One region of the Klebsiella sp. R445 genome, then DNA from elsewhere that is predicted to be linked to it. Evidence: predicted binding sites of a transcription regulator. Region 1 holds the regulator's gene; the other holds the start of a gene.
The links. Region 1 encodes sigma-54, which starts transcription at its own class of promoters, with help from an activator protein. Its sites were predicted from a motif close to GTTGGCACANNTTTCGCTNT; they were not measured.

Region 1 (14,667 bases):
CGATCGGCGGGTTGGTCACCTGCGCGAACTGCTGACGGAAGTAGTCATAGATAATACGTGGCTGGCTGGAGAGCACCGCAAACGGGGTATCATCGCCCATCGAGCCGACGGCTTCCTGGCCATTTTCACCCAGCACGCGCAGCACGGAGTCCAGCTCTTCAGCGCTGTAGTTAAACTGTTTCTGGTAGCTGGAGAGGGTATCGTCATCCAGCTGACGGCTGCCAACGTCTTCGTCAGGCAGGTCTTCGAACGGCACCAGACGGCGGACGTTTTTCTCCATCCACTCTTTATACGGATGGCGGCTTTTCAGATCGTCATCGGTTTCCGCGGAGTGCAGAATGCGGCCTGCGCGGGTATCGATAACCATCAGTTCGCCCGGGCCAACGCGGCCTTTTTCCACCACTTCGTCAGGCTGGTAATCCCAGATACCGACTTCTGATGCACAGGTGATCAGCTTGTCTTTGGTAATGACGTAGCGCGCCGGACGCAGACCGTTACGGTCGAGGTTACAGGCCGCGTAGCGACCGTCGGACATAACGATGCCCGCCGGGCCATCCCACGGCTCCATGTGCATGGAGTTAAAGTCGAAGAAGGCGCGCAGCTCCGGATCCATATCCGGGTTGTTCTGCCAGGCTGGTGGCACGAGCAGACGCATGGCACGCACGATATCCATCCCGCCGGCCAGCAGCAGCTCAAGCATGTTATCCATGGAGCTGGAGTCGGAACCGGTTTCGTTAACGAACGGTGCTGCATCGTGCAGATCCGGAATTAACGGGGTCTGGAACTTATAGGTACGCGCGCGCGCCCACTGGCGGTTACCGGTGATGGTGTTGATTTCACCGTTATGTGCCAGGTAGCGGAACGGTTGTGCCAGCGGCCAGCGTGGGACGGTGTTGGTGGAGAAGCGCTGGTGGAACAGGCAAATTGCTGATTCCAGGCGCAGGTCCGCGAGGTCCAGGTAAAAGCGCGGCAAATCTGCCGGCATACACAGACCTTTATAAATATTCACCAGGTTCGACAGGCTGCAGACGTAGAAATCTTTATCTTCCTGCAGGCGCTTTTCAATGCGGCGACGAGCGATGAACAAACGGCGTTCCATATCGCGCGGGCGCCAGCCTGCCGGGGCGTTAACAAAAATTTGTTCAATACGGGGCAGCGAGGAGAGGGCGATTTCACCGAGAACCCCTTCGTTAGTCGGCACATCGCGCCAACCGACAATAGACAGGGTTTCACATTGTAATTCTTCTTCAACGATGCGGCGCGCCGTAGCAGCCAGTTCAGGATCCTTATTAAGGAATAACATCCCGACGGCATAATTTTTGGCTAAACGCCAGCCGTTCTCCTCCGCAACGATACGGAAGAAACGATCGGGTTTTTGCAGCAGCAAGCCACAACCGTCGCCGGTTTTACCATCGGCAAGGATCGCGCCGCGGTGCTGCATTCGGGCCAGTGCGTGTATAGCGGTACGCACTACCTTGTGGCTAGGTTCGCCTTCTATGTGGGCGATCAGGCCGAAACCACAGTTATCCCTCTCAAGGGATTTATCGTACAACATATCAGTGAACCTCCCCAGGCTCTACGGGACACCCTCCGATACCGATTGCGCACGGGCACAGAAAGAGCATGGCGACGGGGTGGTTTGCACCTCGCATTCGCCCTCTTTAAATCCTTTTCGCATCGGTACGCAAGTTTGAGGACTTGCTGTAAGAGGGAATCTCAATTACTGCATAAATATGATGAGCAGAGTGCTCATCCAGAAAGCTTCCAGCGGATTCCCAACTTATCGGGAATCGGCACTTACGTCAAATGGCAATCTTATTTATACAAAAATGTGCTATGAGGTGCTTAATGTTATGATTATTAAGGAAAATAGGGAGTTTTAAACAACAATGAAACGCAGCGGAAAGCATATTCTAGTGTGATCTGTCTCACTATATCGATAGCTTATCATTATCGTCATATGCTGAACTGGCTATTTATCGCAGAGTATTCTTCTGACTGATTCTTTCGGGGTGGGGAATAACACTGTTTTTTCCCCTGATGAAGATAATGGCAATCCAGGGCTTAAGTATAAGGAAAAGTCATTACCGGACGGGTGAATGAAATTGCAGTTATCTTGAGTTGTTATGCAATGAAGTGTGCGGCCGCACTGACGATTGATCCAGGTCATCGTCTTCGGTGGCTAAAAATGGCAGGCTTGGCCCCTTTCTTAAGGCCGGTCTATCAGATTATGCAGTTACAAAAATTAGTCAATATGTTTGGTGGGGATCTTTCACGTCGCTATGGCGAAAAAGTCCATAAACTGACGCTGCATGGTGGGTTTAGCTGCCCGAATCGCGATGGCACCATCGGTCGTGGAGGCTGCACCTTCTGCAATGTGGCCTCTTTTGCTGACGAAGAACAGCAGCATCTTTCTATTGCAGAGCAACTGGCGCATCAGGCGCAGTGCGTGAATCGCGCAAAGCGTTATCTGGCCTATTTCCAGGCGTACACCAGCACCTTTGCGGAAGTGCAGGTCCTGCGCAATATGTATCAGCAGGCGGTTAGCCAGGCCAATATCGTCGGGCTCTGTGTCGGCACCCGCCCGGATTGTGTCCCGGAAGCGGTGTTAGATCTGCTGAGCGGCTACCACGAGCAGGGTTATGAGGTGTGGCTGGAGCTGGGCCTGCAAACCGCACATGACAAAACGCTGCACCGGATTAATCGCGGCCACGATTTTGCCTGCTACCAGCGAACGACCCGCCTGGCACGTGAACGCGGGCTGAAAGTGTGCTCGCATCTGATTGTCGGGCTGCCGGGCGAAACCCTGGAGCATTGCCTGCAAACCCTGGAGCAGGTGGTGGATACAGGCGTCGATGGTATCAAGCTGCACCCCCTGCACATAGTGACCGGCAGTACGATGGCGAAAGCCTGGCAGGCCGGACGCCTCGAGGCCATTGCGCTGGAGGAGTATACAGTCACCGCCGGCGAGATGATCCGCGCCACGCCGCCCGAGGTGATTTATCACCGAATTTCCGCCAGCGCCCGTCGCCCGACGCTGCTGGCGCCGCTGTGGTGTGAAAACCGCTGGACCGGGATGGTAGAACTCGACCGCTATCTGAATCAGCACGGCGTGCAGGGCTCGGCACTGGGACGTGCCTGGACGCCACCTTCCCTCCAGGAGTAAGGGGCTTCGCATTTTTCGCACAACTTACAGCGGTTTGCTCAGAATTGGGTATTATTGTGCGGAGTTGTCGCGAAGGAATCCCTTATGAAGCAAATCCGTATGCTGGCGCAGTACTATGTCGACCTGATGATGAAGTTGGGTCTGGTGCGTTTTTCCATGCTGTTGGCCCTTGCACTGGTGGTGCTGGCGATTGTCGTACAGATGGCCGTTACGATGGTGCTGCATGGCCAGGTCGAGAGTATCGATGTTATCCGCTCCATCTTCTTTGGTCTGCTGATCACGCCCTGGGCGGTCTATTTTCTGTCGGTGGTCGTTGAGCAACTGGAAGAGTCGCGGCAGCGCCTCTCCCGACTGGTTGAAAAGCTTGAGGAGATGCGCGAGCGCGACCTGAAGCTTAACGTGCAGCTCAAAGACAATATCGCCCAACTCAATCAGGAGATTGGCGAGCGTGAGAAAGCGGAAGCCGAGCGCGAAACAACCCTCGAACAGCTGAAGATTGAGATGAAAGAGCGTGAAGAGGCGCAAATTCAGCTCGAACAACAATCCTCTTTCCTGCGCTCTTTCCTGGATGCTTCCCCGGATTTAGTTTTCTATCGTAATGAAGACAAAGAGTTTTCCGGCTGTAACCGCGCCATGGAGCTGCTGACAGGGAAAAGCGAAAAGCAGCTTATTCACCTGAAACCTCAGGATGTCTATAACGAGGAAGCGGCAGTAAAAGTCCTCGAGACGGATGAAAAAGTCTTCCGTCATAACGTCTCCCTGACCTATGAACAGTGGCTGGATTACCCCGACGGGCGCAAAGCCTGCTTTGAGATCCGCAAAGTCCCTTACTATGACCGCGTGGGTAAACGCCGGGGGCTGATGGGCTTTGGCCGCGATATTACCGAACGTAAGCGCTACCAGGATGCGCTGGAACGCGCCAGCCGGGACAAGACTACCTTTATTTCTACCATCAGCCATGAGCTGCGTACGCCGCTGAATGGCATCGTCGGGCTGAGCCGTATCCTTCTGGATACTGACCTGACCGGCGAGCAGGAAAAATACCTCAAGACCATTCATGTGTCGGCGGTGACGTTGGGGAATATTTTCAACGATATTATCGATATGGATAAGATGGAGCGCCGTAAGGTTCAGCTGGATAACCAGCCGGTCGACTTCACCAGCTTCCTGGCCGACCTCGAAAACCTCTCCGGTCTGCAGGCGCAGCAGAAGGGGCTGCGCTTCGTGATGGATCCGACGCAGCCGTTGCCACATAACGTGGTGACTGACGGAACCCGCCTGCGGCAGATTTTGTGGAATCTTATCAGCAACGCCGTGAAATTTACCCCGCAGGGCGGAAATGTCACCGTCCGCGTGCGCTACGATGAGGGAGACATTCTGCACTTTGAAGTGGAAGACTCCGGTATCGGTATTCCTCAGGCGGAGCAGGATAAGATCTTCGCCATGTACTATCAGGTAAAAGACAGCCACGGTGGTAAGCCGGCAACCGGGACCGGGATTGGCCTTGCCGTGTCGCGTCGTCTGGCGCGCAATATGGGCGGCGACATTAATGTCTCCAGTTTGCCTGGGCAAGGGGCGACGTTTACGTTGACCGTGCATGCGCCAGCGGTGGCGGAAGAGACGGAAGACAGTCTGACAGATGATGAGATGCCGCTGCCGGCGCTCAGCGTGCTGCTGGTCGAAGATATCGAGCTTAACGTGATCGTCGCGCGCTCGGTGCTGGAGAAACTGGGCAATACCGTGGATGTCGCGATGACCGGTACCGCGGCACTGGAAATGTTTAAACCGGGCGAGTATGACCTGGTGTTGCTGGATATTCAGCTGCCAGATATGACCGGCCTGGATATTTCCCGGCATCTTAAACAGCACTTTGCTGCTGATGAGCTGCCGCCGCTGGTGGCGCTGACGGCGAACGTGCTGAAAAACAAAAAAGAGTATCTCGATGCCGGTATGGACGATGTCCTGAGCAAGCCGCTATCGGTGCCGGCATTAACCGCCATCATTAAAAAATTCTGGGACTCCCCGGAAGAGGATGAGATCGAGATCCCGGCGGCGGATACCAGCAAGGCCTCTTCAGTGCTCGATATTCCAATGCTTGAGCAGTATATCGAGCTGGTCGGGCCGAAGCTTATCAACGACGGTCTGGCGGTGTTCGAGAAGATGATGCCAGGCTATATGGCGGTGCTGGAGTCTAATCTGACCGCCCGTGACCGCAAAGGCATCGTGGATGAAGGGCATAAGATCAAAGGCGCAGCGGGCTCTATCGGCCTGCGTCATCTTCAACAGCTCGGACAGCAGATTCAGACCCCGGACCTGCCGGCGTGGTCAGATAACGTCGCTGAATGGGTTGAAGAGATGAAGTCAGAGTGGCAGAACGATGTGGCGGTGTTGAAGGCGTGGGTGGCGTCGGCACCAAAAAAATGACCCCGGATAAACCGGGGTGCGCGAACACTGCGCCAACACCAGGGAACTGGTCGTTGCGCCAGAATTTTTCGATAGAGTTATAAGCAGCGCAACCTGAGGATTCGGTTTGCTCGCTCATTAAGATAGCAAACCTTAAATTATTTGTTACGTGAATCAGTTAAATATGTGAAGCAATGCGAGTAAATCAAAATTTTTGACTGGTTTCAGTAAGTTGTACTAAGGAGTGGGCGTATGAAAAAGATTGGTGTGGTACTGAGCGGGTGTGGTGTGTATGACGGGACGGAGATCCATGAAGCGGTCATTACCCTGTTGGCGATTGCCCGTGGCGGCGCGCAGGCCATCTGCTTTGCGCCGGATAAGGCTCAAACGGACGTTATCAACCATCTGACCGGCGAACCGCTGAGTGAAACGCGCAACGTGCTGATTGAGGCGGCGCGCATTGCCCGCGGTGATATCCAGCCGCTGGCCAGCGCCCGGGCCGAGGCGTTAGACGCGCTGATCGTTCCCGGTGGGTTTGGCGCGGCGAAAAATCTCAGCAGCTTCGCTTCACAGGGCAGCGAGTGCCTTGTCGACAGCGATCTGAAAGCGCTGGTGCTGGCGATGCATGAAGCCGGTAAACCGCTGGGCTTCATGTGCATTGCTCCGGCGCTGCTGCCGAAAATTTTCTCTGTGCCTTTGCGCATAACCATCGGCACCGATCTCGATACTGCTGAAGTGGTGGAAGAGATGGGCGCGGAACACGTGCCTTGCCCGGTCGATGATATCGTGGTCGATGAAGAGAACAAGGTTGTGACGACCCCGGCCTGGATGCAGGCGCAGAACATCGCGGAAGCGGCAAGCGGCATTGAGAAGCTGGTGGCCCGCGTCCTGGTTCTGGCTGCATGAGTGTTCGTCGCCAGTCGCCGCTGCGGATGTTAAAACGCCTGCTGCTGCGTATCCTGATGATTGGGGTGGTGATGTGGGGCGGCGGAATCGCCCTCTTTAGCGTTCTGCCGGTGCCTTTTTCCGCCGTCATGCTGGAGCGGCAGGTTGGCGCATGGTTGCACGGTGACTTCCACTACGTCGCCCATTCTGACTGGGTCAGCATGGATGCGATATCACCGTGGATGGGGCTGGCGGTTATTGCTTCTGAGGACCAAAAGTTTCCTGAGCACTGGGGCTTTGATGTGTCGGCGATAGAAAAAGCGCTGGCTCACAATCAACGCCAGGAAAATCGCGTGCGCGGTGCCTCCACGCTGTCGCAGCAGACGGCGAAAAACCTGTTCTTGTGGGATGGCCGCAGCTGGTTGCGTAAAGGGCTGGAAGCCGGACTGACGGTAGGCATTGAGACGGTGTGGAGCAAGAAACGTATCCTCACCGTCTATCTCAATATTGCCGAGTTTGGTGAAGGGACGTTTGGTGTTGAAGCGGCCTCTCAGCGTTTTTTTCATAAGCCGGCCAGCAAGCTAACCGCCTCGGAAGCCGCGCTTCTGGCGGCGGTACTGCCTAACCCGATCCGCTTTCGCGCCGATGCGCCGTCCGGCTATATTCGCAGCCGCCAGGCGTGGATCCTGCGTCAGATGCGTCAGTTAGGCGGAGAAGGGTTTATGCGGGCGCATAAGCTGGATTGAGGCAGGGCAGGGAGCGTAAGTCCCGGTCAGCATCGCGCCGCCGGGGAGGGCATCAGGAAAGGCTAATCTTCGTCAAAACCGGCGTTGAACAGCGCAATGACCGCTGCCAGCGCCTCGGCTTCCTGCGGACCGTTGGCCTCAATCTCAATTTGTCGACCCTTGGCAGAGTCGAGCATGAGCAAGGCAATCACACTATTGGCTTCGGCTTCCGTACCTTCATCATTGCGCAGCAGCACTTCTGCGTCATAATTTTGCATCAGCTCAAACAGCTTCATAGCCGGGCGGGCGTGCATGCCCAGCTTATTGGTGATCTCAACGGTCTGCTTTACAGTCATGATTTGCGTTTTTCCAGCGTCCGATGTCGAGACTGCACATTCTTGCCGCGCGAGCGGAAGTAGTCAGCCAGTTGCTCGGCAATGTAGACCGAGCGATGTTTACCGCCGGTACAACCAATAGCCACCGTCAGATAGCTGCGATTATTGGTCTCCAGCATCGGTAACCATAGCTCAAGATAGCTGCGGGTCTGGTAAATAAAATTGTGAACTTCCGTGTGCCGATCAAGGAAGGCAGCCACCGGTTTATCCAGCCCGGTCATGGGACGCAGTTTGGGATCCCAGTGCGGGTTGGGTAAGAAGCGCACGTCGAAGACATAATCGGCATCAATTGGAATGCCGTGCTTAAACCCGAAGGATTCAAAGACCATGGTCAGCTCGCGCTCACGCTTGCCGAGCAGGCGCGTACGCAGCATTTCTGCCAGTTCATGCACCGACATTTCGGAGGTATCGACGATCAGGTCTGCGCGGGAACGCAGTGGTTCCAGCAGGGCGCTCTCTTCATCAATTGCGCTTTCAAGCGACAGGTTCTTGCTCGACAGCGGGTGCAGGCGACGCGTGTCACTGTAGCGGCGGATCAGCGTGTTACGGTCAGCATCGAGGAACAGAAGCTGAGGTGAAAATGTCTCCGGCAGGTTTTTCATCGCCTGCTCAAAGATCTCCGGTGATTCCGGCATATTGCGCACGTCAATGCTGACGGCAGCGGATATGTTTCTGTCGGCCAGCGAACGGGCCAGTTCTGGCAGCAGCACAACCGGCAGGTTATCTACGCAGTAGAAACCCATATCTTCCAGCGCCCGCAGGGCAACGGATTTCCCCGAGCCTGAGCGGCCACTGACGATCATCAGTACCATGTACCGTTTCTCCTCAGTACGATAAAGAGTGAGGTGCGACTCTCGTTAACTATCATCGCTGCTTCCTGCTTCGGTGATGATCTCATACAGCTCTTCATCGCTTTGCGCGCTACGCAGGCGACGGCAAATGGTTTTATCTGCCAGCCGTTTCGCCACCAGCGACAGCGTATGTAGATGGGTCTTGGTCTGGTCAGCCGGCACCAGGAGCGCAAACAGCAGGTCGACCGGCTGGTTGTCGATGGCATCAAATGCAATCGGGGTTTCCAGCTGGACAAATACGCCAACCGCACGCAGCGTATCCTCTTCGAGCTTGCCATGAGGAATGGCAATCCCATTGCCAATCCCGGTACTGCCCATTTTCTCGCGAGTGAGGATCGCTTCAAACACCAGCTGTGGCGGTAAACCTAACTGTTTAGCTGCCAGCTCACTGATGATTTCCAGCGCGCGTTTTTTGCTCTGGCAGTGAACCTGGCTACGGGTACATTCCTGGTTAAGGACGTTGCTCAGTTGTAGAGCCGAATCGTTGTTCATCATAATTTCACCTGAGCGCCCCTTGCCTGCCACCCATGAAAGCGGGTAACAGGCGAGAGCAACGCCCGGACAATTAGTGTTGTTTTAGTTTATCTTTATGTTTCGTTAACTGTCTTGCCAGCTTATCGATAAGACCATCGATAGCGGCATACATATCCTGCCCTTCCGCACTGGCATGGATTTCGCCACCGTTGACATGCAGATTGGCATCCGCAATTTGCGTCACCTTCTCTACTTTTAACACAATGTAGACCTGATTGATCCGGTCGAAAAACTGCTCCAGTTTGCTGAACTTCGCGTTCACGAAGTCGCGCAGTGCAGGGGTGATCTCGACGTTGTGTCCTGTAATGTTGAGCTGCATAGTGTCTTCCTTATCGGTTGTGTCAGACCAGTTGTTTACGCTGGTTGGACGGCGGAATGGATAAAGACTCTCGGTACTTGGCAACGGTACGGCGCGCGACCATGATACCTTGTTCGGACAGTATGGTGGTGAGCTTACTGTCACTCAACGGCTTCGCGGGGTTCTCCGCGGCGATTAACTTCTTCACCAGCGCACGAATGGCGGTGGACGATGCCTCGCCGCCGCCTTCGGTGCTTACGTGGCTGGAGAAGAAATACTTGAGCTCAAAAATACCGCGCGGACTGTGCAGGTATTTTTGAGTGGTGACACGTGAAATAGTGGATTCATGCATCTCGACGGCCTGAGCGATATCCGCCAGCACCATCGGTTTCATATACTCTTCGCCCTGCTCGAAGAAGGCTTGCTGCTGCTCGACGATGCAACGGCTGACTCGCAGCAGCGTATCGTTGCGGCTTTCCAGGCTCTTGATGAGCCAGCGAGCTTCCTGCAGGTTGCTACGGATAAACTGGCTGTCGGCGTCATTGCGCGAGCTGTTACCCATTGCGGCATAGTGCTGATTGATTTTCAGGCGCGGGATACTGTCGGAATTCAGCTCCACTACCCAGCGGTCGCTAACCCTGCGCACCAGAACGTCAGGAATGACATACTCTGGCTCACTGGTCTGGATCGACTGGCCTGGGCGAGGATCGAGCGACTGGATCAGGTTAACCGCTTCTTTCAGCACATCTTCTTTAAGACGCGTCACGCGCATCAGGGAACGGAAATCATGGTTGGCGAGCAGATCGAGATGATCGCTGATGATCAGCCGGGCCTCTTCCAGCCACGGCGTCTCTTTTGCATATTGTGAAAGCTGAACCAGCAGGCAGTCGCGCAGATCTTTCGCCGCCACGCCAACCGGGTCGAAACGTTGGATACGTTTTAGTACTGCTTCTACTTCTTCGAGGCCGATCTCTTCATCGTCGATGCTCTCGACAATATCTTCGATCCGAATGGTGAGATAGCCGGTGTCATCGACGGCATCGACGATAGAGGTGGCGATGGCGCGATCGGTATCGGTAAATGGCGTCAGCTCGACCTGCCACATCAGGTAATCCTGCAGGCTTTGGGTCGTTTCGCCCTGATAGACCGGCAGCTCGTCGTCCTGATAGTCAACGCCGTTTCCTGACGGTGTACCGGCGGTGTAGATCTCATCCCAGCTGGCGTCGAGGGGCAACTCCTCCGGCATATCTTTTTGCTCAAGCGCATCGACCGTATCCAGGGATTCGCGGTCCTCGACCTCTTTGGTTTCTACCTCATCGTGAAGATCGGTTTGCTCAAGCAACGGATTACTCTCCAGCGCCTGCTGGAGTTCCTGCTGGAGTTCTAACGTGGACAGCTGCAGCAAACGGATGGCCTGCTGCAGTTGTGGCGTCATGGCAAGCTGTTGGCTTAGCCTTAATTGCAAACCTTGCTTCATATTCAGGGCAAATATCTCCGGCTAAAACGTCTGTAACCTCTACCCTATCAGAGTCTGAAGTCTTCCCCAAGATACACGCGCTTAACCTGCTCGTCTTCCAGGATTTCTTGCGGCGTGCCGTGGGCAATCAGATGACCCTGGCTAACGATATAGGCGCGTTCACAAACGGCCAGCGTTTCCCTGACGTTATGGTCGGTGATCAGCACCCCAAGACCGCTGTCTCGCAGGTGTTCGATGATCCGTTTGATGTCGATAACGGAAATCGGGTCCACGCCGGCAAAGGGTTCATCCAGCAGGATAAATTTCGGGTTAGCGGCCAGCGCACGGGCGATTTCGACACGACGGCGTTCACCACCGGAAAGCGCCTGACCGAGGCTGTCGCGCAGATGTTCGATATGAAACTCTTCCATCAGCTCTTTGGCGCGATCTTCGCGCTGCTCGCTGCTGAGATCGTCCCGAATCTGCAACACCGCCATCAGGTTATCAAACACGCTCAGGCGGCGGAAAATAGAGGCTTCCTGCGGCAGATAGCCAATGCCCCGGCGCGCGCGCGCGTGCAGCGGCAGCAGGCTGATATCTTCATCGTCGATGATAATGTTGCCGGCGTCGCGCGGCACAATGCCCACCACCATGTAGAAGGTCGTGGTTTTACCGGCGCCGTTTGGGCCAAGCAGGCCGACAATCTCGCCGGAGTTCACGGTCAGACTGACATCTTCCACCACGCGGCGGCCTTTATAGGCTTTAGCAAGATTCTTTGCAGTTAATGTTGCCATAACGAATTACTTACCTTTCTTTGACTGATCGCCACTTTTGTCCTGCAGCTGCGAAGGAACCAGAACCGTGGTTACGCGTCCGCCTTTACTGCTGAAAGCCTGCATTTTCTGCTCTTTCACCAGGTAAGTGATTTTGTCACCCTGGATGTTGCTATCGATCTGCTCCAGATGCGCGTTGCCGGTCAGCACCACAAAATCGTTCTGCAATTCATAATGCATTTTATCGGCGCGGCCTTTCACCGGTTTGCCGTTGTCCTGCATCTGATAGAAGGTGGCCGGGTTACCATAACCGTCGATCACTTCTTTGCCTTTTTCACCGCCAGGACGGGTGACGACCACCTTATCTGCGTTGATTTTGATGGTGCCCTGGGTGACGACCACATTGCCGGTAAAGGTGACGATATTGCCCTGCATATCCAGCGATTGCTGATCGGATTCGATGTGAATCGGCTGATCGGTATCACCGGTTTTGGCCAGTGCCGGCAGGCTGGCGGCCAGAATGGCGCTGGCGAGCGCAATCTTAAGGCTGAGTTTGTTTGTTCTGAATTTCATAAGAGGTTCTAACCTTTTCAATCAGCTCGGCAGTTTTGCTGCGCAAGTTACCGCGCATTTTCAGGCCGCTAGAATTAAATGTTGTCCCGTACAACGTCACCATGTCATCGGAGGTAACATCTTGTGTTACCAGGTTTATCTGGGCGTTATCCGTCGTAATTTTGCGCAGTTGAGAGTCCGCTGTCAGTGCGTTTACCTCAACATGCCCATAAAGATACAGCATGCGGTCGTTGGTCAGCTTTGCCCTGTCTGCTTTGATAGACCAGGTCGGGACCTTATTGGTGTCAAAGGTCGTCATGACCGGTTTGGTGAACCACGATAGCGCCTCGGCGGAAAAATACTCCACGTGCTCAGCGATCAAGCGATAGTTAAGCGCCCCTTCAGGGCTGTAGACCACGGTATCGGTATGCTCGCTGGTGTACGTTGGGTCAGCAGGATTGGCCTCTGGTGCCGGCGTGTCGTCCGTACCCGCCAGATTCAGGCCTATCAGGACCAGCGCGACCAGCGATAGTAAAATAATAACCCAACGTCTGGTTTTACTCATATTGATTGTCCTTTGGCCTCATCCAGCTTGCCCTGCGCCAGGAGTAACAAATCGCAGACTTCTCGTACCGCTCCACGCCCGCCATTGATGCGGGTGATGTAGTTCGCTCGTGGCAGCAGCAGCGGATGGGCATCTGCCACCGCAACGCTCAGCCCGACTTCTGCCATAACCGGCCAGTCGATCAGGTCATCGCCAATGTAGGCAACTTCATCCGGATGGACCGCCAGCTTGCTTAATAAGTCACGGAATGCCAGCAGTTTATCAGACTGCCCTTGATACAGGTGCGTAATGCCCAGTGTCTGACAACGGTCTTCTACCAGTTTAGCTTTTCGCCCGGTAATAATCGCGACCTCAATACCGGAAGTCAGTGCGCAGCGGACCCCATAACCGTCCCGGACGTTAAACGCCTTCAGCTCTTCGCCGTGGTTACCCATGTAGATAAGACCGTCGGACAGCACGCCGTCAACGTCGAGGATGAGCAAACGGATCTTTGCCGCCCGCTCGATAAACTCAGCGCTTACCGGTCCGTAACAGGTTGCCAGCAGAGCATCAGCATTATTCATTATTTTATCCTTACTTACACTACGCCTGCGCGCAGGAGATCGTGCATATGTACCACACCCAACAGATGGTCGCCATCGGCAACTAACACGCAGGTGATATGACGGGACTGCATCAGGTTCAGCGCATCCACGGCCAGAATGCCGGGACGGATGCGGATCCCGCCCGGTGTCATCACCTCGGCGATGCTGGCGTTACGCATATCGACGCCGGTATCAAACACCCGGCGCAGGTCACCATCGGTGAAAATACCAATGATGTTCATGTCGTCGTCGCAGACGGCGGTCATGCCTAAATTTTTACGCGTGATTTCCAGCAGCGCATCGCGCAAGGTTGCCGTCACGCTGACGTGCGGGATTTCATCACCCGTATGCATAATATCATTGACGCGCAGCAGCAGCTTACGACCCAGTGCGCCGCCAGGATGCGACAGGGCGAAATCTTCAGCGGTAAAACCACGTGCTTCCAGCAGCGCGACCGCCAGCGCATCACCCATCACCAGCGCGGCGGTGGTGCTGGAGGTCGGGGCCAGCCCTAGCGGACAGGCTTCCTTCAGTACTTTCACGCAAAGGTGAATGTCTGCCGCGCGCGCCATGCTGCTTTCCGGGCGACTGGTCATGCAGATGAGCGGCACCTGCTGGCGTTTCAGGACCGGAATCAGCGCCAGGATCTCGTTTGACTCGCCGGAATTGGAGAGCGCAATGATGACATCCTGCGGTGTCACCATGCCTAAGTCGCCGTGGGCCGCTTCGCCGGGATGAACGAAAAACGAAGGCGTACCGGTGCTGGCGAAGGTGGCCGCCATTTTACGCCCGATATGACCAGATTTGCCCATCCCCATCACCACCACTTTCCCGCTACAGCGGAAGATCTTTTCGCAGGCCTGCGTAAAATCGGCGTTAATGTACTGATCGAGTTGAGCCAGACCTTCACGTTCAATGTCCAGTACTTCACGTCCTGCCCGTTGAAAGTCAAAATCCGTTGGCAAATCTATTTGCGACATAATGTTATCCCGAGTCATTCAACGAAGAGCGGTGCTGCCCAGTACAGCATCGCCAACCAAACTACAAAACCGCCGACCAGGAGCGCACCGACAAGACGGCCGGGTTGCTGTTTGCGTCGCCAGCACAGCAGGGCGAAGATCACGCTGACGACCATCATGACCGCGTAGTCGCGGGTAAATGCCTCTGGTGCGAACGCGCCCGGTGCAATCAGTGCCGGTAAGCCAAGCACCAGGGCAATATTGAGAATATTAGCGCCAATAATATTGCCAATGGCGATGTCATCTTCCCCTTTTCGCGCCCCGGCGATTGCCGTCGCAAGTTCCGGCAGGCTGGTCCCGATGGCGACCACCGTCAGGCCAACGGTCAGCTCGCTGATAGCAAAATAGTTAGCCAGCACGGTGGCGTTATCCACGACCATTCGGGTAGCCATCGGCATAATAATCATGGCCACGCCCAACCACAGCAGGGCGACCGGAAGCGAACCTTCCCGCGGGAGTTC
Region 2 (14,667 bases), 600 kb from region 1:
CGGAAGCGCTTGCTCCCGGTTGCATACTGAAATTTGTTGCTTAAGCAGGAAGGAGAACATGATGAATCAGGTTGCTGTTGTCATCGGCGGTGGACAAACCTTAGGTGAGTTTTTGTGTCGGGGCCTTGCCGCTCAGGGCTACCGTGTCGCGGTTGTGGATATCCAAAGCGATAAAGCCACGCGCGTCGCCCAGGCCATCAACGAGGAATATGGTGAAGGGAAGGCATACGGCTTTGGCGCCGACGCCACCAGCGAGGCCAGCGTAATGGCCCTCGCCCGTGGGGTGGACGAAATTTTCGCCCGCGTGGATCTGCTGGTTTACAGCGCCGGGATCGCCAAAGCGGCCTTTATCAGCGATTTTGCCCTCGGTGATTTTGACCGCTCATTGCAGGTGAATCTGGTGGGCTATTTCCTCTGCGCTCGCGAGTTTTCACGACTGATGATCCGCGATGGCATCAAGGGGCGGATTATTCAGATCAACTCCAAATCCGGCAAAGTGGGCAGCAAGCACAATTCCGGCTACAGCGCGGCGAAGTTTGGCGGCGTCGGGCTGACCCAGTCGCTGGCGCTGGATCTGGCGGAATACGGTATTACCGTTCACGCCTTGATGCTGGGGAACCTGCTGAAATCGCCGATGTTCCAGTCGCTGCTGCCGCAATACGCCAGCAAACTGGGCATTGCCGAAGACGAGGTCGAGCAATATTACATCGACAAGGTTCCGCTCAAGCGCGGCTGTGATTATCAGGATGTCCTCAACGTCCTGATGTTCTACGCCAGCCCGCAGGCTTCCTACTGCACCGGGCAGTCGATCAACGTCACCGGCGGTCAGGTGATGTTTTAACCGTTACGCGCTGTTTCCCGGAGGCGGCGCGTTGCGCCTGTCCGGCTACAAAACGAGATCCGTAGCCCGGACAAGGCGCCTCCGGGGAATATTCAGACACACCTTAAGGAGATTTTATGGTTAGCGCATTAATCACCGTCGCGGCGATCGCCTGGATAACCCAGCTCGCCTTCGGCGGCTGGCAGATTCGTCAGTTCAACCGCGCCTTTGACCAGCTCTGCCTGCAGGGGCGAGTCGGGGTTGGCCGCTCATCGGGGCGCTTCAAACCACGGGCAATCGTGGCTATCGCCTTTGACGAGCACGACCGGGTACGCGACACGCTGCTGATGAAAGGGCTAACCGTGTTCGCCCGCCCGACAAAAATCCCGGCAATTAACGGACAATATCGTGAGGAATTGCAGCCAGATATGATCTTCCCCCAGGATCCGCTCTGTCGGAATGCACTATCATTAGCGCTTAAACCGAAACATGTATAATTTCGTTGTAAAAGTAAATATCTTGCGAAATTATCACTTCGAAACTTTACGCAAGATAGGATATTACCGCTATGAAACCACGTCAGCGCCAGGCCGCCATTCTTGAGCACCTGCAATCTCAGGGGAAATGCTCGGTTGAAGAGCTGGCGCAGCACTTCGATACCACCGGCACCACCATTCGCAAAGACCTGGTGATCCTCGAAAATGCCGGCACCGTGATTCGTACCTACGGCGGCGTGGTCCTTAACAAGGACGAACCCGATCCCCCTATCGATCACAAAACGCTGATTAACACCGATAAAAAAGCGCGAATCGCCGAAATGGCGGTGCGCTATATCCATGACGGCGACTCGATCATCCTCGATGCCGGCAGCACGGTTCTGCAAATGGTGCCGCTGCTCAGCTGCTTCAACAACATCACGGTGATGACCAACAGCCTGCACATCGTCAATGCCCTCTCCGAACTGGATAATGAACAAACGATCCTGATGCCCGGCGGCACATTCCGCAAAAAATCAGCTTCCTTTCACGGCCAGCTGGCGGAAAATGCGTTCGAACAGTTCAGCTTCGACAAGCTGTTTATGGGCACCGACGGCATCGACCTCAACGCGGGGGTCACCACCTTCAACGAGGTGTATACCGTCAGCAAAGCAATGTGCAATGCCGCCAGAGAAGTGATCCTGATGGCCGACTCATCAAAGTTTGGCCGTAAAAGCCCAAATATCGTCTGCGGCCTTGAGCGCGTAGATAAGCTGATTACCGATGCGGGCATCGACCCGGCCTTCCAGCGGGCGCTGGAAGCGCAAGGCATAGACGTGATTATTACTGGAGAAGAACATGAGTAACTTTCTGTTAGAAGCCGGACGCCAGACCCTGTTACTGGAGCTGCAGGAGGCCAGCCGCCTGCCTGACCGCCTGGGCGACGACTTCATCCGCGCGGCGGAAACCATCCTCCACTGCGAAGGAAAGCTGGTGGTCTCCGGTATCGGTAAATCAGGTCACATCGGCAAAAAGCTGGCCGCCACCTTCGCCAGCACCGGCACCCCGGCCTTTTTTGTCCATCCGGCGGAAGCGCTGCACGGCGACCTCGGGATGCTCGACGGCCGCGACGTAATGCTGTTTATCTCCTACTCCGGCGGCGCTAAAGAGCTGGATCTCATCGTCCCGCGTCTGGAAGAAAAAGCCATTCCGCTGCTGGCGATGACCGGCAAATCCACCTCGCCACTGGCGCTGGCGGCAAAAGCGGTGCTGGATATCACCGTGGAGCGTGAAGCCTGCCCGATGCATCTGGCCCCGACCTCCAGCACCGTCAACACCCTGATGCTCGGCGACGCGCTGGCGATGGCGGTGATGCAGGCCCGCGGTTTCAATGAAGAAGATTTTGCCCGCTCACACCCGGCCGGCGCCCTCGGCGCACGGCTGCTGAACAAGGTTCACCACCTGATGCGCCGCGATGGCGATGTGCCGCGGGTTGAGCTGGATACCCGGGTGATGGACGCGATGCTGGAACTCAGCCGCACCGGGCTGGGGCTGGTTGCCGTCTGCGATGGACAAAACCGCGTCCAGGGCGTCTTCACTGACGGCGACCTGCGCCGCTGGCTGGTAGGCGGCGGCACGCTGGACGATACCGTCAGCCAGGCGATGACCCGTAACGGCGTCACCCTGCAGGCCGAAAGCCGCGCGGTAGAAGCCAAAGAGCGGCTGATGAAGCACAAAATCAGCGCCGCACCGGTGGTTGATGAAAACGGCCTTCTGGTGGGCGCCATTAACCTGCAAAACTTTTATCAGGCCGGGATCCTTTAAGCCCCAGACGCTTCGCCAGCCGATGCAGGTTGGCGACGTCCAGCTCCAGCGCCCGGGCCGCTGCCGCCCAGTTACGCTGGTTATCCGCTAAAGCGCGGGAAATGGCCTCGCGCTGGAACGTCTCGGTTGCCTCGCGCAGATTGATCGTCTGTTGCAGCGCGACCGGCGTTGCGGCAGGCGGCAGCGACGCGGCGGCGGCAAACTGAAAATGGTGTGGATCCAGCCGCACCTCATCCGCCGTCTGGGTCGCCCGCGCCAGCACCACCGCACGATGAATAGCATGTTCCAGCTCGCGCACGTTGCCCGGCCACGGCGCCTTGCGCAGCCCCGAGCGCGCCGCATCGCTGAGCACCACCTGCCCTAACCCCATGCGTAACCGACACTGCTCGCAGAAATAACCGGCCAGCAGCACCACGTCATCTTCCCGCTCGCGCAGCGCCGGCACCGACAGCGGGAACACGCTCAGACGGTGATAGAGATCGGCACGAAACCGGCCTTCAACCACCTCCTGGCGCAGGTCGCGGTTGGTGGCCGCCAGCACCCGGACGTTAACCCGCAGGCTGCGGTCATCCCCTACCCGCTGAATATCGCCATACTGCAGTACCCGCAGCAGCTTGGCCTGCAGCGCCAGCGACAGCTCGCCAATCTCATCGAGAAACAGGGTGCCGTTATCGGCCATTTCAAACTTGCCGCTGCGGTTGCTGATCGCCCCGGTAAAGGCCCCTTTCACGTGCCCGAACAGCTCGCTTTCCGCCACGCTCTCCGGCAGCGCCGCGCAGTTCAGATAGATCAGCGGATTGGCTGCCCGGGACGAGCCCTGATGCAGCGCTTGCGCCACCAGCTCTTTGCCGGTGCCGGTTTCACCGCTGATCAAGACGTTCAAATCCGAGGCGGCGACGATATCGATCTCTTTTTTCAGCTGCACCATCGGCGCCGACAGGCCGATAATTTCCTGATGGTCCGGGGGCGTATAGTGCACGCTCGCCTCCGGCAGCACGTTCTGATTCTCAAGCCGCGCGATAAGCAGCGCGTTATTCAGCGCTCCCGCCACCAGCGCCGCGATCAGGCGCAGCGCTTCATCGCTGAAGCTATCGAAGCGGTCGGCCTCCATGCCGTCGAGGGTCAGCGCGCCAATCAGGGTCTGTCCGGCAAACAGTGGAAGCCCCACGCAGGCATGCACCTTCAGGCTCTCATGGCCGGGAATCAGGCCATCATAGGGGTCCGGCAGGTCGCTGTCCGCCGGGAAACGCACCACATCGCCGGCGCGGGCAATCGCCTCCAGCCGCGGGTGGCCCGCCAACGCAAAACGTCGCCCCAGCACATCTTCAGCCAGCCCGTCGATCGCCAGCGGCACAAACTGATGCGCCTCGTAGCGCAGCAGCGCTGAGGCGTCGCAGCCCAGCACCTGGCGCAGGGTCGTAATCAAGCGGGAAAAGCGGTCGGCATGGCCAATATCGCTTTGTAAATCAATGGCGATCTTCGCCAGCATGTCCACGGAAAAGCGCATCGCGGCCTCATTGTCATTTTGACACTAGTAATGGTCATAAAGACTATTTTAACCGCTGTCATTTTGACATCAACCGGTTTAATGAAAAAACATAAAACACAACAAAATCAACAAATTAAAAAACTGGCACGCAATTTGATATAGGTAACCCATCGTATCTGAACATGCTGTATAAATTGAGGTTGCTATGTCTATTGTGGTGAAAAATAACATTCATTGGGTCGGCCAGCGTGACTGGGAAGTGCGTGATTTCCACGGTACCGAATACAAAACGTTGCGCGGCAGCAGCTACAACAGCTACCTGATCCGCGAAGAGAAAAATGTGCTGATTGATACCGTGGATCATAAATTCAGCCGCGAGTTCGTGCAGAACCTGCGTAGCGAAATCGATCTCGCGGATATCGACTACATCATCATTAACCATGCGGAAGAAGACCATGCCGGCGCGTTGACCGAGCTGATGAACAGCATTCCGGACACGCCGATTTACTGCACCGCCAACGCTATCGATTCCATTACCGGCCATCACCATCACCCGGAATGGAATTTCAACGTGGTGAAAACCGGCGACGCGCTGGATATCGGCAACGGCAAGCAGCTGATTTTCGTGGAAACACCAATGCTGCACTGGCCGGACAGCATGATGACTTACATGACCGGCGACGCGGTGCTGTTCAGCAACGACGCCTTCGGCCAGCACTACTGCGACGAGCACCTGTTTAATGATGAAGTGGACCAGAACGAACTGTTCGAACAGTGCCAGCGCTACTACGCCAACATCCTGACCCCGTTCAGCCGCCTGGTGACGCCCAAAATTACCGAGATCCTCGGCTTCAATCTGCCCGTCGATATGATCGCCACCTCGCACGGCGTGGTCTGGCGCGATAACCCGACCCAGATCGTCGAGCTGTACCTGAAATGGGCGGCGGATTATCAGGAAGATCGCATCACCCTGTTCTACGACACCATGTCCAACAACACCCGCATGATGGCGGACGCTATCGCTCAGGGCATCACCGAAGTTGACCCTAACGTGGCGGTAAAAATCTTCAACGTCGCCCGCAGCGATAAGAACGACATCCTGACCAACGTGTTCCGTTCAAAAGGGGTGTTGGTGGGTACCTCCACCATGAATAACGTGATGATGCCGAAAATCGCCGGCCTGGTGGAAGAGATGACCGGCCTGCGTTTTCGTAACAAACGTGCCAGCGCTTTTGGCTCGCACGGCTGGAGCGGCGGCGCGGTGGACAGACTTTCTACCCGTTTACAGGATGCCGGTTTTGAGATGTCTCTGAGCCTGAAGGCCAAATGGCGTCCGGACCTCGACGCGCTGGCGCTGTGTCGCGAGCACGGCCGGCAGATTGCCCGCCAGTGGGCCCTCTCCCCGCTGCCGGTTGCCGCCGCCCCCGCCGCACCGGAGCAGAACGCCTGCGCCGCGGCAGTAGGCATGGGCCCCACCATGCAGTGCAGCGTCTGCCAGTGGATTTACGATCCAGCAAAAGGCGAACCGAACCAGCAGGTGCAGCCGGGTACGCCGTGGAGCGAGGTTCCGGACGACTTCCTGTGCCCGGAATGTTCCCTGGGTAAAGAGGTCTTTGACGTGCTGGCAACGGAGGCCAAATGAGCGAAGGTATCGTCATCATCGGCTCGGGCTTCGCGGCCCGTCAGCTGGTGAAAAACATCCGTAAGCAGGATCCGCAGGTTCCGCTGACCCTGATCGCGGCCGACAGCATGGATGAGTACAATAAACCGGATCTCAGCCATGTGGTCAGCCGCGGTCAAAGCGCCGACGACCTGACCCTGCAAACGGCAGGTGAGTTTGCCGAGCAGTACAATCTGCGCCTGTTTCCGCATACCTGGGTCAGCGATATCGACGCCGAAAACCAGTTGGTGAAGAGCCAGGACCGCGAGTGGCGCTATGACAAGCTGGTGCTGGCGACCGGTGCCGCGCCGTTTGTCCCGCCGGTACCGGGGCGCGAGCTGATGCTGACCCTGAACAGCCAGCGGGAATATGGCGCGGCGCACAGCCAACTGCGTGATGCCCGGCGGGTGCTGATCGTCGGCGGTGGGCTGATTGGCTGCGAGCTGGCGATGGATTTCTGCCGCGCCGGCAAAGCGGTGACGGTCGTCGACCACGCCGCCAGCGTGCTGTCGGCGCTGATGCCGCCGGAGGTCAGCAGCCGCCTGCAGCACCGGATGACCGGGATGGGCATCCATCTGCTGTTGCAAACCGGGCTTGAGGGCCTCGAACAGCAGGCCGATGGTATTCACGTGGCCCTCGCGGGTGAACGTTCAACGGTCGTCGATGCGGTAGTGGCCGCCGTCGGCCTGCGTCCGGAAACGGCGCTGGCACGTCATGCGGGGGTGGCTATCCAGCGTGGGGTGGTGGTGAATCGCCAGCTGCAAACCAGCCATCCGGCGATTTATGCCCTCGGCGATTGCGCGGAGATCGACGGCAAAGTGCTGCCATTTTTGCAGCCGATAATGCTCAGCGCCATGTGCCTGAGTAAAACCCTGTTGGGACAGTCGGGAGAGCTGAGGTTGCCGCCGATGCTGGTGAAGGTCAAAACGCCGGATTTACCGCTGCACCTGGCAGGCGAAACCCAGCGTGACGATTTAACATGGAATATTGTTGCCGCCAAAGACGGTCTGGTCGCGAAAGGCATTGACGCCGACAACCAGCTGCGCGCGTTTGTGGTCAGCGAGGACCATATGAAAGACGCCTTTGCCCTACTCAAGCAGCTGGTCAGTTAACCTTATTCCCGGAGGCGGTGCTGCGCCTCCGGGGAAGACATCACCGCGCCAGGTTATCGTACCCGCGCCAGCGGTAGTTGAGCACCGACAGCACCCAGCAGGCGACGAACAACCCGACCACCACAAACCCGGCATCGCCAAGATTATCGTTCAGTGCGCCAACCCAGCGCCACAGGCCGCCGCTGAGCGAAAACTTATCCATCAGCAGCCCCAGAGCCTCCAGCCCGCCGATAAACAGCGCCACCACCACCGAGGTCCCGGTAATGGTCATATTGTAATAGAGCTTGCGCTGCGGCTTGCTGAATGCCCAACCGTACGCGCCCACCATCAGCACGTTGTCGATGGTATCCACCAGCGCCATTCCGCTGGCAAACAGCGCCGGGAAGACCATGATGGACCAGATGGACATCCCGCTCGAAGCGCTGGCGGCAGAAATGCCCAGCACGCCGATTTCGGTGGCGGTATCGAATCCCAGCCCGAACAGGAAACCGACCAGATACATCTGCCAGCTGCGGCTGATCAGACGGAAGGTTTTACCGAACAGCCAGCTCATCATGCCGCCGCCGGTCGCCACCTCATCACTGACGCTTCCGCCTTTCTTCCACGCCTGAAAACTGCGCCAGACGCTGCGCAAAATCACCAGGTTCACAAACGCCATCAGCAATAAAAACAGTGCCGACACCGCAGTGCCGATCACGCTGCCGGTATCATGAAACCAGCTCATCTGTTGCCCGAACGCGGTGGCCGTCGCGGCAATGGCCGCCGAAGCCAGCACCACGATCGACGAATGGCCTAATGAAAACCACGCCCCGACGCCGAAAGGCCGCCGTCCCTGCTGCATCATTTTGCGGGTGACGCTATCAATTGCCGCGATATGATCGGCATCCACCGCATGACGCAGGCCATATCCCCACGCCAGCAGGCTGGCCGCCATCAGCGCACCGCTGTCGCCAAATGCCTGCCAGGCCCAGATCCAGGCCAATACATTCGCCAGAATCAGCCCCCCAACCAGCACCGCGGCTCGCGGCTGCTGGCGTAAAATCGTCACTATCATGGTGATGTCCTGTGAGCCTGCCAGCGCGCGGCGGCAACAACCGCCTGACCATAGGCAATCGCCCCATCTCCGGCAGGTAACTGTTGCGGAAACAGCAGAGTAAAATCCGCCAGATAAAACGTCAATCGGGAGACCAGTAAGCGGTTGTGTAGCACCCCGCCGCTAAAGGCCAGCGTCGTCACGCCGCGCGACGTGGCGCAATCCCGAAGCATCGCCGCCAGCCCGCAGGCCAGCGCATCATGAAATGCCCAGGCTTTCTGTTCCCGCGTAGCCTGCCACTCCAGCCATTGCCTCCAGAATGTTGCCAGATCCAGCGTGCCGTCGCGCCAGAGAATGCTGACCGGGTGGACAACGCCTTCGCAGGCCGTCGCCAGCGCTTCCAGCTGACAGGCCGCCTCACCTTCATAGCTCAGGCTGTCCGGGGCACACATCAGGGCACAGGACACCGCGTCAAACAGTCGTCCACAGGATGACGCCAGCGGCGCATTGATTCCGCGCGCAATCGCCTGCGCCAGCAGCGGCCAGTTGTGCTGATGCAGCGCGGCGGTTTCAGCATAGTCCTGCCACTGCGGCACAAATGCCAGGCACTGCGCCAGCAAATTGCGCCATGGCTGACGAGCCGCCAGATCGCCCCCGGGCAGCGCCACCGCAGGCAATCCGCCAAGACGTTCACACTCGCGGTAGTTAACCCGCAGGCACTCCCCGCCCCACAGTGCGCCGTTTTCCCCCATGCCGATACCGTCGAGCACCAGAGCGATAACATCGCCGCCGTCCAGCGGCCAGCCGTGTTCCGCCAGGCAGGCAGCAGCATGGGCATGATGATGGAGGACGTTGTCGACCGGCAGGGTAAGCGATGCTGCCCACTGCGAGGCACGATAGCCGGGATGGGCGTCGACTACCACCCGCTGCGGCGTAAAGGCGTAAATATCCTGCATCAGGTGCAGCGCCTCACGCCACTGCGCTTCAACACCTTCATCGCCAAGATCGCCAAAGTGCTGGCTCAGCACTGCCCGATCGCCGCGCGCCAGGCAAAAGGTATTTTTCATGTCGCCGCCGAGACACAGCAGCGGCGGCACGTCATGAAACCCCGGCGGCAGCGGCATCGCGTCCGGCACGTAGCCCCGCGAGCGGCGCAGCATCTCGCCGCCTTGGCGTATCACCGAGTCGTCCATACGCTGGACAATGTCACGGTTGTGCAGCAGAAAACCGTCGGCAATCCCCGCCAGGTCGCGCAGCGCGTCGGCGTTGCTTAACGCCGGTGGCCGCCCGCTGAGGTTGCCGGAGGTCATCACAACAGGGTGCGCCAGCGCCTGTAAAACCAAATGCTGCAGCGGATTAGACGGCAGCATCACCCCCACTTCCTTCAGCGCTGGCGCAATGTCATCACACAGGCCAACCACCTGTGATTTATCTATCAGGACGATGGGTGCCGCGGGCGTGGTCAGTAAAGCCACCGCCTCCGACGGGATCCCTTCTGTCACTGGCAGCATCACCGCCAACGGCTTCGCCGGGCGATGTTTACGAAGACGTAACGTGGTCACCCCTTGGGAATTACCGGCATCACAGACCAGGTGAAAGCCGCCGAGTCCTTTCATGGCCACAATCTGGCCGCGCTTCAGGCGCTGGATCGCCGCCTGGAGTGCCGCCTCGCCGTACAGCACCTCACCCTCGGCGCGCCATTCCAGTCGCGGGCCGCAGTCGGCACAGGCGACCGGCTGGGCATGAAAACGACGGTCGGCAGGATCGCGATATTCCGCCTCGCAAGTAGGACAGAGCGGAAACGGCGCCATCGAGGTTGATGGCCGGTCATAAGGCATCGCGCGAATAATGGTGAAGCGCGGACCGCAGTGGGTGCAGTTAATAAACGGGTAGCGGTAGCGGCGATCTTGCGGGTTATTCATCTCCGCAAGGCAGGCCGGACAGGTGGCGGCATCCGGGACAATCTGGGTTCGCATGCTCCCACCTTCGCTGTGGCGGATCGCGAAATCCTCAGGCAGCGTCTGCCAGTGGAATGGCGCGCTCTGCAAGCTATCAATACGCGCCAGCGGCGGACACTGCTGAGCCAGCGCGGCAACAAACACCGTCTCATCGCCGACGATGCGCACCAGCACCCCGTCGCCGTCATTGCAGACATCACCGCGCAGCCCGAGCTGCCGGGCCTGCTGCCAGGCGAAGGGGCGGAATCCCACCCCCTGAACTTTACCGCGAATGCGAATTTGCACCCCGTTCATGATGCTGACGCCTTACCAGGCCAGCGCCGTGCGGCGACGTTTTTCGATATTCATCTGCTCAAGCTTATTGCGGTCAACGCAGATCAGCGCGTGGGTCGGGCAGGCATCCATACAGGCCGGGCCGGCTTCACGGTGGTGGCAGAGATCGCATTTGTTGGCTTCGGCTTTTTCCGCCATGACGTTAAGCCCGGCACCGCTATGACGGATAACCGGGCGCACCACGACTTCCATCGCGCCATACGGGCAGGCCACGACGCAGGTTTTACAGCCGATGCAGCGCTCCTGCATCACGTGAATAAACCCTTTATCCCGGCTGATTGCGCCGTTTGGACATACGTTCGCGCAGGGTGCGTCTTCACATTGACGGCAGGCGGTCGCGGTGGAGACGTTAACGCCTTTGATCACGTGGATACGCGGTAAGAAAGATTTGGGCGTCAGCGCCGCGCAGTCCTGATTTTCCTGATGAGAGACCACGCAGGCCACTTCACAGGTGCGGCAGCCAATGCATTTGCTCGCGTCGGCAATAATGAAACGGTTCATCCATTTCTCCAGCAGTAAGAAGGTTACGCGGCGGAATATGCATAATACGTTCCAACTTTTATCATTATGATAATAAAGGGAATTAACAACAGGGGTACGGGAGAGAGATTCTGTCATCGTCACATCTGACGATGACAGATGTCGACGTCAGGCGTCGGGGCCGGCGGCTATCGAGTCGCGCTCAATCAGCTCGCCGGGGAAGGTCTGCTGATATTTTAAATCGCCGCCGTCGAGCATAAAGATCAGCCGGTTAATGGTCTCTTTGATCATTTCCGTCACCGGGACTTTAACGCTGGAGAGCGCCGGGACCATATACGGCGCCAGCACGATGTCATCGAAACCAATCACCGACACCTCTTCCGGCACTTTGATCCCCTGCAGATGCAGCTGCTTCATGGCGCCAATCGCCATATCATCGTTGCTCGCCACCAGCGCGCTGTAACGGACATCACGCTGGCGCAGGGTTTCCACGCCCGCGGCACCGGTTTCCGGGGTCCACTTTCCTTCGACAATCAGATCGTTGTTCAGCGCAATACCGTGCTGCGCCAGCGCATCTTTGTAGCCGGAAAGACGCTCAATCCCGGTCGGCGAATCCAGCGAACCGGTAATAAACGCGATATCGCGGTGGCCGCGGGCAATCAGTTTTTCCACCGCCGCCAGGGCCGAGGCTTTTTGATCGGACCAGACGCAATGGCTGGCGTTACGCCGCAGGCGGCGGTTGAGCACCATGATCGGCTGAGTGTGGTTCTCAACGATGTCATCCATCTGATCGACGCTGAGAAAGCGGGGATAGATAATAATCGCGTCGCAGCGCAGGTCGAGCAGATACTGGATCGCCTCGCGCTCCTCTTCGGCACTGTGCTTACCGTCGGCCAGAATCAGCTGCCGCCCTTTGTCTTCCGCCATTCGCGCGACGTGAAACAGCAGCTCGCTGAAATAGACCCCGTGATAGAGGGTATTGGTCACCACCAGCCCCAGCGTCTGGCTCTTTTTGGTGGCCAGGTTGCGCGCCAGCAGATTGGGCCGGTAGCCGCTTTCCGCCACCGCCTGGAATACGCGATCTTTCGTGTCCTGACTGACATAGCCGTTGCCCGATAACACCCGGGACACGGTCGCTTTCGACACCCCCGCGCGTTTCGCTACCTCCAGCATCGTTGCCATGTTGTTCTTCCTGTTGCAAAAGATGCCCGCAGTGTACTGCACGTCTCGCTTTTTTACAGCGTTGACCCTCGTCACGGTGGACTCTTTTTCACCTCACAAGGCGATCAAAATCACAAAATGGAAAACTGATTTTTTTAGATCTTGTATGAATCAATGAAACTAATCATGATTTTGTGGAACCGGTTTCCTATGTATCGACCACGTCCCCCGTTTTGATGGGGCGATAAAAAGCCAGTACCCTATTGATTAAACAGGATAAAATCCGATGTCGAAAAATTATGCAGCCCTGGCGCAGCAAATACTGACGGCAACAGGCGGGATTGAAAATATCGCCGCCGTCACCCACTGCATGACCCGCCTGCGTTTTGTCGTCAAAGATAATGCGCGGGTGGATAGCGCTGCGCTGAAGAGCCTGAAAGGGGTGCTCGGCGTGGTACAGAGCGATAACCAGTGTCAGGTGATCATCGGCAATACCGTCTCTCAGGCGTATCGCGAAGTCGTCAACCTGCTGCCGGGCGACATGCGTCCCGCAGAACCACAGGGCAAAGCGCCGCTGACGTTCAGACGCATCGGCGCCGGGATCCTCGATGCGCTGATCGGCACCATGTCACCACTGATCCCGGCGATTATCGGCGGATCGATGGTGAAACTGCTGGCGATGATCCTTGAGATGAGCGGCGTACTGCCAAAAGGGGCGCCAACCCTGACGATCCTGACGGTGATCGGCGATGGTGCGTTCTTCTTCCTGCCGCTGATGGTGGCCGCCTCCGCCGCGGTCAAATTCAAAACCAATATGTCGCTGGCCATCGCCATTGCCGGGGTTCTGGTGCACCCGAGCTTTATCGAACTGATGGCCAAAGCCGCCCAGGGCGAGCATGTTGAATTCGCCTTCATCCCGGTGACGGCGGTGAAATATACCTACACCGTGATCCCGGCGCTGGTGATGACCTGGTGTCTGTCCTATATCGAACGCTGGGTCGATCGCATCACCCCGGCGGTCACCAAAAACTTCCTTAAACCGATGCTGATCGTGCTGATTGCCGCCCCGCTGTCGATTCTGCTGATTGGCCCGATCGGTATCTGGATCGGCACCGCAATATCCGCGCTGGTGTACACCGTGCACAGCTATCTGGGCTGGTTGTCGGTGGCCATTATGGGGGCGATCTGGCCGCTGCTGGTGATGACCGGGATGCACCGGGTCTTTACCCCAACCATTATTCAGACCATTGCCGAAACCGGTAAAGAGGGCATGGTTATGTCGTCAGAAATCGGTGCTAACCTGTCGCTGGGTGGCTCGTCGCTGGCGGTGGCCTGGAAAACCAAAAACCCGGAACTGCGTCAGACGGCGCTGGCAGCAGCGGCCTCCGCGATTCTGGCCGGGATTTCCGAACCGGCGCTGTACGGTGTTGCGGTGCGGCTGAAACGCCCGCTCATCGCCAGCCTGATCAGCGGCTTTATCTGTGGCGCGGTGGCCGGTATCGCCGGGCTTGCCAGCCACTCGATGGCGGCACCGGGCCTGTTTACCAGCGTGCAGTTCTTCGACCCGGCCAATCCGATGACCATCGTGTGGGTCTTTGGGGTGATGGCGCTGGCGGTAGTCCTGTCGTTTATCCTGACTCTGGTACTCGGCTTCGAAGATATTCCGGTTGAAGAGGCTGCCGCCGACGCCAGACAGCGTCAGGCCAGCATTCAAGCAACACACGCCTGAACACAATATTGATAACGAGGTAACGCATGGCGACTTTCCCACAGGGATTTTTATGGGGCGGCGCACTGGCCGCCAACCAGTCTGAAGGGGCCTATCTGGAAGGCGGCAAAGGGCTGACCACGGTTGATACGATCCCTCATGGCGCGAACCGCCTGCCGGTAAAACTGGGACTCGAGAAGCGCTTTACGCTGCGCGACGATGAGTTTTATCCGAGCCACGAGGCCATCGATTTTTATCATCGTTATAAAGACGATATTGCCCTGATGGCGGAGATGGGGTTCAGCGTGTTCCGCACCTCGATTGCCTGGAGCCGTCTGTTCCCGAAAGGCGATGAGCAGGAGCCGAATGCCGAAGGGATCGCCTTTTACCGTTCACTCTTCGAGGAGTGCAAAAAGCACAATATCGAGCCGCTGGTGACGCTGTGCCATTTCGATGTACCGATGCATCTGGTGACCGAATATGGCTCCTGGCGTAACCGTCAGATGGTGACCTTTTTCAGCCACTACGCCCGCACCTGCTTTGAAGCCTTTGACGGGTTAGTGAAATACTGGCTGACCTTCAACGAAATCAACATCATGCTGCACAGCCCCTA

Region 2: the regulator sigma-54 is predicted to act here: its motif matches at 11,243-11,262, upstream of hydN (electron transport protein HydN).

What each region holds. Positions count from the first base shown of each region.
Region 1 is NZ_CP180446.1:3,726,384-3,741,050, forward strand. It holds gene gltB (glutamate synthase large subunit) at 1-1,555, opposite strand, end outside; gene mnmL (TIGR01212 family radical SAM protein) at 2,231-3,166, shown strand; gene arcB (aerobic respiration two-component sensor histidine kinase ArcB) at 3,251-5,590, shown strand; gene elbB (isoprenoid biosynthesis glyoxalase ElbB) at 5,822-6,475, shown strand; gene mtgA (biosynthetic peptidoglycan transglycosylase) at 6,472-7,200, shown strand; gene npr (PTS phosphocarrier protein NPr) at 7,263-7,535, opposite strand; gene rapZ (RNase adapter RapZ) at 7,532-8,386, opposite strand; gene ptsN (PTS IIA-like nitrogen regulatory protein PtsN) at 8,432-8,920, opposite strand; gene hpf (ribosome hibernation promoting factor) at 8,991-9,278, opposite strand; gene rpoN (RNA polymerase factor sigma-54) at 9,301-10,734, opposite strand; gene lptB (LPS export ABC transporter ATP-binding protein) at 10,782-11,507, opposite strand; gene lptA (lipopolysaccharide transport periplasmic protein LptA) at 11,514-12,059, opposite strand; gene lptC (LPS export ABC transporter periplasmic protein LptC) at 12,028-12,603, opposite strand; gene kdsC (3-deoxy-manno-octulosonate-8-phosphatase KdsC) at 12,600-13,166, opposite strand; gene kdsD (KpsF/GutQ family sugar isomerase) at 13,181-14,185, opposite strand; gene ACMYSN_RS17530 (sodium:calcium antiporter) at 14,182-14,667, opposite strand, start outside.
Region 2 is NZ_CP180446.1:4,329,296-4,343,962, reverse strand. It holds gene srlB (PTS glucitol/sorbitol transporter subunit IIA) at 1-44, shown strand, start outside; gene srlD (sorbitol-6-phosphate dehydrogenase) at 62-841, shown strand; gene gutM (transcriptional regulator GutM) at 958-1,317, shown strand; gene srlR (glucitol operon DNA-binding transcriptional repressor SrlR) at 1,389-2,162, shown strand; gene gutQ (arabinose-5-phosphate isomerase GutQ) at 2,155-3,120, shown strand; gene norR (nitric oxide reductase transcription regulator) at 3,083-4,627, opposite strand; gene norV (anaerobic nitric oxide reductase flavorubredoxin) at 4,815-6,251, shown strand; gene norW (NADH:flavorubredoxin oxidoreductase) at 6,248-7,381, shown strand; gene ACMYSN_RS20475 (HoxN/HupN/NixA family nickel/cobalt transporter) at 7,422-8,435, opposite strand; gene hypF (carbamoyltransferase HypF) at 8,432-10,666, opposite strand; gene hydN (electron transport protein HydN) at 10,679-11,206, opposite strand; gene ACMYSN_RS20460 (LacI family DNA-binding transcriptional regulator) at 11,354-12,367, opposite strand; gene ascF (PTS cellobiose/arbutin/salicin transporter subunit IIBC) at 12,633-14,075, shown strand; gene ACMYSN_RS20450 (6-phospho-beta-glucosidase) at 14,102-14,667, shown strand, end outside.